Regions from separate parts of the Mesorhizobium sp. CAU 1732 genome, predicted to be linked through region 2. Evidence: predicted binding sites of a transcription regulator. Region 2 holds the regulator's gene; the other holds the start of a gene.

Region 1 (4,414 bases), on a different contig from region 2:
ATTTCTGGTTCAGTTTTCTGCTCGTTGCCGGATTTCTGGCATTGGCATTGTACGTTCGCGCTCAGTCGAAACGCGCTGAAAGAGACGGCCAAACCTTCCACGGCGCTCATATCAACTCCCACGGCAATGGGGACGACAGCGGCGGCGGGGACGGCGGTGGAGGTGGCGGCGACTGACATCATTCCGCAGCCTCCGCGCCCTCGCCGCTCGCCTCATGCTCGGCGCGCATGCGGCGAACCAGATCGAGCTCGGCCTGGAAGTCGACGTAATGCGGCAGCTTCAGATGCTCGACGAAGCCGGTGGCCTGCACATTGTCGGAATGCGAGATCACGAATTCCTCGTCCTGCGCCGGCGCGACGAGGTCCTCGCCAAGCTCTCCGGCGCGCAATGCCCGGTCGCAGAGCGACATCGCCATAGCCTTGCGCTCCGACTGCCCGAAGACGAGACCGTAGCCGCGCGTGAACTGCGGCGGGGCCGTTGCCGAGCCCTTGAACTGGTTGACCATCTGGCATTCCGTCACGCGGACGCGGCCCAGCGGGACCGGAAACGGCAGTTCGGGAACATCGAGTTCGACCTCGACTTCGCCGATCCTGATTTCGCCGACGAAGGGATGGCTGCGGCCGTATCCACGTTGCGTCGAATAGGCGAGCGCGAGCAAAAACCCTTCATCGCCACGCGACAGCGCTTGCAGCCTCCCGTCGCGATCGAGCGGAAACGCGATCGGCTCGCGCGTGATATCGGTCGGCGTCGCGTTTGCGTCGCGATCGCCGCCATCAGGCTCGATCATTCCGTCCGCTGCCAAGAGATCGGTGACGCGCGGCATCGCCGCGTCGTCCGCCTCGCGCTCCACCGGCGCTTGCGGTTCGCTGCCATCGGCCAGACCGGGCTCCAGCAGGCGATGCGTATAGTCGAATGTCGGACCGAGAAGCTGTCCGCCCGGCAGATCCTTGTAGGTCGCCGAAACACGGCGTTCGACCTGCATTGCCGCCGTGTCGACCGGAAGCGTATAGCCGAAGCGAGGCAGAGTGGTGCGGTAGGCGCGCACGAGAAAGATCGCCTCGATCAGGTCGCCCCGCGACTGGATCACGGCAAGACCGGCCAGATCCCGGTCGTAGAGCGACCCTTCGCTCATCACCCGGTCGACGCCGAGCCCAAGCTGTTCGACGATCTGCGCGACGTGCAGAGCCGGAACCGAGCGGTCGCCGCGCCGACGATCGGCGAGGAGCGTATGAGCGTTGCGAATGGCGGTCTCGCCGCCCTTGACTGCGACATACATGGCTCAGACCTCGCTGTTCGCGGAAATCCGCGTCGTGCGCGGCAGGCAGACGATCTCGTCGGGAGCAGCCAAAACCAGATCGACGCCAAGCGGATAGGCAGCACCGTTCTCGCGCCACTGTGCGAGAAAATCGGCCGGCATTGGCGACGGCGCGATCGCCGCCTTGTGTTCGATGCCCGGCCCTTCGAGCGTGAGCCGATCACCGCCATCGAGCGCATCGACCTGAAGGATCAGCGTCGCAGACCTGTCCGGATACTCGGCCGTCCCTTGCGCAAAGACGCCGAGTGCCGGCATCCGTACCGGATCGGAAATCAGGGCGAATGCTGCCAGTTCTGGCTCCGCCACGAACGGTGCACCGGTCTGAAACCCGAGCCACGTGCGCACGGCATCGCCTTTGGCGAGCTCAGGATCGAGCCACACAGGCGTGTCGTGATCGGTGATCGTGAGCGCGATCGCCGCCGCAGTCGCTGTCAACGGCGCGGGCGGTCGAGCCGGCGCGGCAAAGCTCTGGACGCTTCCCGGCCGCGCCATCGCGTCCATCAGAGCCTTGAAAACGGTCTGCGCTTCGAACACCGGGTTCGAGAAGCCACCTTCGAGTTCGCTGGTCGCTACGGTCATCAGTCCTCTCCCCGTACCATCGTGAAGAAGTCCACCTTGGTCGCGGCGGTCTCCGCCCGGCGCCTGGCGTCGTCTCGCTCGGCACTCTCGGTCAGAGGCACGAAGACAGCACTCCGCACGGTCTCGCGCGTCTCCGCCCTCTGCCAAAGCGCATCGAGCACGGCGCAGAGGCGCGCCTTCTCGATGTCCCGGCCAAGCGCATAGGAATGTCCCGTTTCACCCGTTGCGAGGCGGACACTGGCGCGCGTGACCGTCGCTTCGCCCACATTGAAGGCCGACCCGCCGCCACCGATCCGTCCGCGCACGGTGACGAGTCCCGTCTCCGGCCGTCGGATATCGACATGCTCGACTGCAATACCCGCGCGATCCCAGACCTGTCGAAGAGCCGGCATCGGCGTCGAAGCGAGCACGGACATGAGCGCACGGCGCCCCTCATGCTCTCCCGGATCGCTGCTTGTGTCTCGTGTCATACCCGTGTCACCCGTCGATGCGAATTTGTCGAATGATCTAGACAAATAAATCATTTCGACGTGTGATAAAACCCTTCAATGACGGCTGCATGACAAACGCGATGACGATGAACGATAAATCAGTGAGACGACGGGATGGTGTCGCGCTCTGGCGCCAGATTTCCGACCAGATCCGCCTTCTCGCCGGCGGCGGGGAACTCGTGGCGAACCGCCTTCCGACCGAAATGGAGCTCGCAAGCCGATTCGGCGTCAACCGTCACACGGTGAGAAGCGCGATCGCGCAGCTCGTGCGCGAGGGTTTTCTTCGATCCGAGCAAGGTCGCGGAACCTTCGTCATCCCGCAGCAGCGCCTGAGCTACCCGATCACGGCGCGGACGCGATTCTCCACCGGGCTTGACGGCCAGGCGTCCGATCTGCGCTCGCAACTCGTGCGGTACGAGACGCAGCCGGCCGATGCGAATGTCGCGGCAGCGCTGAACCTCGATCCGGGCACGGATGTGATCCGCATCGACACGGTCAGCCTCGCCGATGGCGCGATGATCTCCGTCGCGAGCCACTGGTTCGAGGCGTTGCGGTTCGCCGGGCTGGCGGAGCGTCTCGAAGAGACCGGCTCGATCACGGCGTCGCTCGCCGGGCTCGGTATCAGCGACTACACACGCCGGTCGACCACGATCGTCGCCATGCACGCGCTGGACGAAGACCTGAACGCCCTGCGGCTCGGCCCCGGCGCGATCGTTCTGCTGCTGGAGGCAATCAACGTCGATCCCGACGGCAGACCCATCCAGTTCTCGCGAACGCGGTTTGCGGCCGACAAGGTCAGCCTGTTCGTCGAGACGCCGCTGAGCGTGGGTTAAATCCAGCCGCGCCGCTTCATCACGTCGAAGAAGAGGCCCGCGCAGGCGATGATCAGGATCACGCGGAACAGATGGTTCGCAACGACGAAGGCGACGTCGAGCTGCATCGCAAGCGCGATCAGGCTCATTTCCGCAAGGCCGCCCGGCGCGTAGGAAAGCATGAGCGACGGCAGACCCATACCAGTGATCTGGCCCACGACCATCGCGCCGACGATCGACACCGCCACCAGGATGACGCTGACGAGGATCGACAGGCCCATCGTCCGCATGATCAGGCGGCGATCCACATTAGCAAAACGGGCGCCGATCCCAACGCCGATCACCACCTGCGCAAGGGCGATCAGTTCGAAGGGCAGCTTGAAATCGGTCCAGCCCGCGACGTGGACGATCATGCTGACGATCATCGGCGCGAGCATGAACCGTGCAGGCAGGTGGACGACCATGCCGAGCGCGAAGCCCGCCGCCACGACGCCGACGAACCAGCTTGCGTCCGTCGCCGAAATATCCGCGAGCGTGACGCCTGATCCCGATCCACGCGCGGCCGGCATGCCCGTCAGCCACTCGAACAGGAACGGCAGACACAAGACGACGAGGAAGATGCGCGACGCATGGACGAGCGCGACGATGCGGTCGTCCCCGCCTCGCTCATGCGCCAGCGTGACCATCTCGATGACGCCGCCGGGCATGGCGCAGAAATAGGCCGTCTCGGAGGACAGCCCGGCAAAGCGTCGAAGCACCCAGAGCGCGATCGCGGCGGCCGCGAAGGACGACACCGTCAGCCCGATCAGCGGAATCGCGAATGTCGGCAGCGATAGGAAGAAGCCGGCGGAAAAGGATGCGCCGAGCATCGTGCCCACCACCGCCAGCATCGTCGGACGAAGCGGATTGAGCGGCGGGACCGGAACACCGCCGATCGCCGCGATCGCGGCGGCCACCATCGATCCCATCATCCACGGCAGCGGCAGGTTGAGCCACCAGAAGATCGCACCGCCGACGGCACCCAAAAGCAGGGCGGCGCAGCCACTTGCGATCTGACGGACCATACTTCGAATGCCTTTTGGAGCGTGTTCCGGGATGCAACCGCCGGGCGCTGAAACATGGCGCGGTGCAAGATGGGGGTGCACCCGGTTTCGCATCGCTCGCTTCGTATCGCAAGGTCGCAGAGATACTTTTTAGGCGGCATCGGCATGCGCCTG
Region 2 (4,414 bases):
CGTGATCATCGCGACCCGCTCGTCGCTGCGCGCGGTGCCGCCATCGCTGCGGCAGGCGGCCCTCGGGCTTGGCGCATCGAAGACGCAGACGGTGTTCCACCATGTGCTGCCGGTCACCTATCCCGGCATCCTGACGGCGACGATCATCGGCGTCGCGCAGGCGCTCGGCGAGACCGCGCCGCTGCTCCTGATCGGCATGAACGCCTTCGTGGCGGCCGTGCCGGCGACACCGATGGACCAGTCGAGCGCGCTGCCGGTCCAGATTTATCTCTGGCAAGGCAACGAGAACCGGAATTTCTTCGAGGCGCGCACATCTGCCGCCATCATCGTGCTTCTCGGCCTTATGCTGGCCCTGAATGCGATCGCAATATTCCTGCGGACCAGACTGGAGCGCCGCACATGACCACCAACGTCAAATCGGAGACCAGAGAGATGCGCATGCCGACCGAAGAGATCGTCGGGCAGTCAGACCTCTACCAGATCAAGTCGTCTACCGTCCGGACCCCCGACCCGGCCGCACGGCCGATCCGCGTGAAGGCACGCGACGTCGGCGTGTTCTACGGCGCGAAGCAGGCGCTGTTCGACGTGTCGATCGACATTCCCGAGAAGGCGGTCACCGCCTTCATCGGTCCGTCGGGTTGCGGCAAGTCGACATTCCTGCGCTGCTTCAATCGCATGAACGACACGATCGAGGGCTGCCGGGTGACGGGCAAGATCGAGCTCGACGATTTCGACGTCTATGACGCCTCGCTCGACGTGGTGGAACTGCGCGCACGTGTCGGCATGGTGTTCCAGAAGCCGAACCCGTTCCCGAAATCGATCTATGAAAACGTGGCCTACGGCCCGCGTATCCATGGGCTCGCCCGCAACAAGGCGGATCTCGACGCGATCGTGGAATCCAGCCTGCAGAAGGCCGGCCTGTGGAACGAGGCGAAGGACCGCCTCAACGAACCCGGCACCGGCCTTTCCGGCGGCCAGCAGCAGCGCCTGTGCATCGCGCGTGCGATCGCGGTGTCGCCCGAGGTCATCCTGATGGACGAACCGTGCTCGGCGCTCGACCCGATCGCGACGGCGCGCATCGAAGAGCTCATCGACGATCTGAAGCAGAATTTCACGATCGTCATCGTCACGCACTCGATGCAGCAGGCCGCCCGCGTCTCGCAGCGAACCGCCTTCTTCCATCTGGGCATACTGGTCGAGGAAGGTCCGACGGACCTGATCTTCACCAGCCCGAACGAGAAGCGCACGCAAGACTACATCACCGGTCGCTTCGGCTGACGCGGCGTAGAGGAACCAGCCATGGGTGAACATACAGTCGCATCCTTCGACGAGGAACTCGGCCACATCGACCGGCTGATCCGGGACATGGGGGAGCTGGGCAGCGAGATGGTCCTGGCCTCGACGCGGTCCCTCCTGAACTCCGACAACGCTCTCGCGCAGCGCGTCATTTCCGACGACGCGGTGATGGACGCACGGCAGCGGGAACTGGACGACCGGGCGATCACGCTGATCGCCAAGCGCCAGCCGATGGCGCAGGATCTGCGCTCCGTCGTGGGCGCGATCCGCATGGCGGCCGATCTCGAGCGGATCGGCGATCTCGCCAAGAACATCGCCAAGCGCGTCAATGCGGTGGGCGAGGACGCGACGCCGCGCGGGCTGTCGCATTCGATCGATGCGATGGCCGAGATGGTGATCGCGCAGGTCAATGCGGTCATCGAGCGCTACGAGGCCCGCAACGCTGCCGATCTCGTCACGCTGCGCGCGGACGATGAGAAGATCGACGTCCAGTACACCGCGATCTTCCGCGAACTCCTGACTTACATGATGGAGGATCCGCGCAACATCACGGCCTGTACCCACCTCCTGTTCTGCGCCAAGAATCTGGAGCGCATCGGCGACCATGTGACGAACATCGCCGAAAACGCGTATTATGTGGTGACCGGGCAGCAACTGCCCCTGCACAGGCCCAAGATCGACGAGACGTCGGTCAGGGTCGAGGCGGAATGAGGACCAGCAGCCGATGATTGCTCCCAAGATCATGGTCGTCGAGGATGAAGAGCCGCTCGGCGTTCTGCTGAAATACAATCTGGAGGCGGAAGGCTATCAGGTCGAAGTCGTCATGCGCGGCGACGAGGCCGAGATAAGGCTTCAGGAAAATGTTCCCGACCTTCTCGTCCTCGACTGGATGGTGCCGGCGATCTCGGGCATCGAATTGTGCCGCAGGCTGCGCATGCGGGCGGAAACCGAGCGCCTGCCGATCATCATGCTGACCGCGCGGGGCGAGGAAAGCGACCGGGTTCGCGGTCTGTCGACCGGAGCTGACGACTATCTGGTCAAGCCGTTCTCGACGCCGGAATTCGTGGCGCGGGTGAGGGCGCTCCTGCGCCGCGCCAAGCCGGAGGTCCTGTCGAGCGTTCTCAAGGTCGGCGACATCTTGCTCGACAGGGAATCGCACCGTGTCTACCGCAAGAAGAGCGAGATCAAGCTTGGACCGACGGAGTTCCGGCTGCTGGAGTTCATGATGCAGCATCCGGGCCGGGTGTTTTCGCGCGGGCAGCTTCTCGACAATGTCTGGGGCGAGACGATCTACATCGACGAGCGCACGGTCGACGTGCATGTCGGCCGACTGCGCAAGGCGGTCAACAATGGCCGCATGCCCGACGTCATCCGCACGATCCGCGGCGCGGGCTACGCGATCAAGGAAGCCTGAGCATCGACTGCCGGTGAGGCTTGCGGCAGTGCTGCCGCGCATGGTTATCTCCGATCGACCGCGTTCATCCGGATGCGATCACCTTGGGGGAGGATCATGGATCTCATTCGTTTCGCCTTTATCGCGATAGCCATCGGCGTGGCTGTGATCAGTGGTGCCGGTCAGGCACATGCTGAGGACAGCGAGCGCATGTCGCCGAGCGAGGTGGTGATCACCTGGTATCGGCTGAGCCTGGAACTGGTTCGCCACACTCCCACCTATTCGCCGCCCGTTGCCAGCCGCGCTTTCGGCTATGTCGGCGTGACGGCGTTCGAGGCGATCGCCTCGGGCTCGGACGATCTGACGAGCCTCGCCGGACAGGTGAACGGCCTCGATGCGCTGCCGGCCCGCGAGGAGGGCGCGGATTATGACGATGCCGTCGTCGTCCAGGCCGCCACCGCTCACGCCATCAAATCGCTGTTCAGCAATACCGGCCCCACGGGACAGCGCGCGTTTGGTGCGATGGAGCGCAGGTTGGCGGAAAGGGCGGCGACAGGGTTGGCGCACGATATCGTCCAACGCAGCACCGCCCATGGCATCGCGGTCGCGGATCACATCCTCGCATGGTCGCTCGAGGATGGCGGCGCGATCATCGAGAATATGGGATTTCCGCAAAGCTACGACCTGACGGAAGGCCCGGCGCACTGGGTTCCGACGAGCCTCGTCGCCCAGCAGCAATCGCCGCTTTTGCCCGACTGGGGCAACAACCGCCCGTTCGCGATGCCCGAAGGCGGCACCTGCGGCCTGCCGCCGCCGCCGGAATACAGCGAGGAGCCGGATTCCGAGTTTTATCGCGAGGCCTACGAGGTCTACGAAGCGAAGACGAATCTCACGCCCGAGCATCGAGACATCGCATTGTTCTGGTCGGACGATCCGATGCTGTCACCCACACCGCCGGGCCACTGGATCTCGATCGCAATCCAGATTCTCCAGGACAATCAAGCCGGTATCGATGAGACGGTCGATGTGCTCGCGCGCCTCGGCATGGGCATGGCGGATGCGTTCATCGGGTGCTGGCATGCCAAGTTCGAATACGACCTCGTACGGCCGATCACCTATATCCGCCGCGTCATCGACCCGAAGTGGGAGCCTCTGCTCAACACGCCGCCCTTCCCGGAATATCCGAGCGGGCACAGCACGCAATCGGGAACCGCGGCCGCCATCCTGACGGCTATCTTCGGCGACAACTTCGCCTTCGAGGACATAACCCATGTCGATGACGGGTTGGCCGGTCGCCATTTCGCGAATTTCCATGAGGCGGCGGAGGAGGCTGCGTTGTCGAGGCTCTATGGCGGGATCCACTTCCGCGCGGCGATCGATCTCGGTCTCGAACAGGGCCACTGCATCGCGGCGTACATAACCGCGCTGAAGACGCGGTGATGACGATGCGCGGACAGGTCCTGCTTGCCGGTGTCGTCGGAGCCATGGTTTCCGTGTCCGCAGCGACTGCTGCGGATGACGGGGTGGCCGTTCCGCGTTTCATCGACGAGACCGCGAGCGCCGGCGTCTCGAGCATCTATGAGGGCGATTGGGAATATATGGTCGGGGGCGGCGTCGCGACGTTCGATTGCGACGATGACGGCTACCCCGACATGCTGCTCGCAGGCGGAAGCGCTCCGGCCTCGTTCTATCGCAACGTCAGCCGGCGCGGCGGCGCGCTCGCCT

Evidence for each region. Region 2 encodes PhoB, which activates phosphate uptake and scavenging genes when phosphate is short. Its sites were predicted from a motif close to TGTCATNNANCTGTCAT; they were not measured.
Region 1: the regulator PhoB is predicted to act here: its motif matches at 2,443-2,459, upstream of phnF (phosphonate metabolism transcriptional regulator PhnF).

The regions. Positions count from the first base shown of each region.
Region 1 covers NZ_JBDQQR010000001.1:3,073,305-3,077,718, forward strand. The annotation lists gene AAFN55_RS14960 (hypothetical protein) at 1-176, shown strand, start outside; gene AAFN55_RS14965 (carbon-phosphorus lyase complex subunit PhnI) at 179-1,276, opposite strand; gene phnH (phosphonate C-P lyase system protein PhnH) at 1,280-1,894, opposite strand; gene phnG (phosphonate C-P lyase system protein PhnG) at 1,894-2,364, opposite strand; gene phnF (phosphonate metabolism transcriptional regulator PhnF) at 2,472-3,218, shown strand; gene AAFN55_RS14985 (AbrB family transcriptional regulator) at 3,215-4,261, opposite strand.
Region 2 covers NZ_JBDQQR010000002.1:229,521-233,934, reverse strand. The annotation lists gene pstA (phosphate ABC transporter permease PstA) at 1-403, shown strand, start outside; gene pstB (phosphate ABC transporter ATP-binding protein PstB) at 439-1,278, shown strand; gene phoU (phosphate signaling complex protein PhoU) at 1,300-2,007, shown strand; gene phoB (phosphate regulon transcriptional regulator PhoB) at 2,021-2,710, shown strand; gene AAFN55_RS18800 (vanadium-dependent haloperoxidase) at 2,807-4,129, shown strand; gene AAFN55_RS18795 (CRTAC1 family protein) at 4,129-4,414, shown strand, end outside.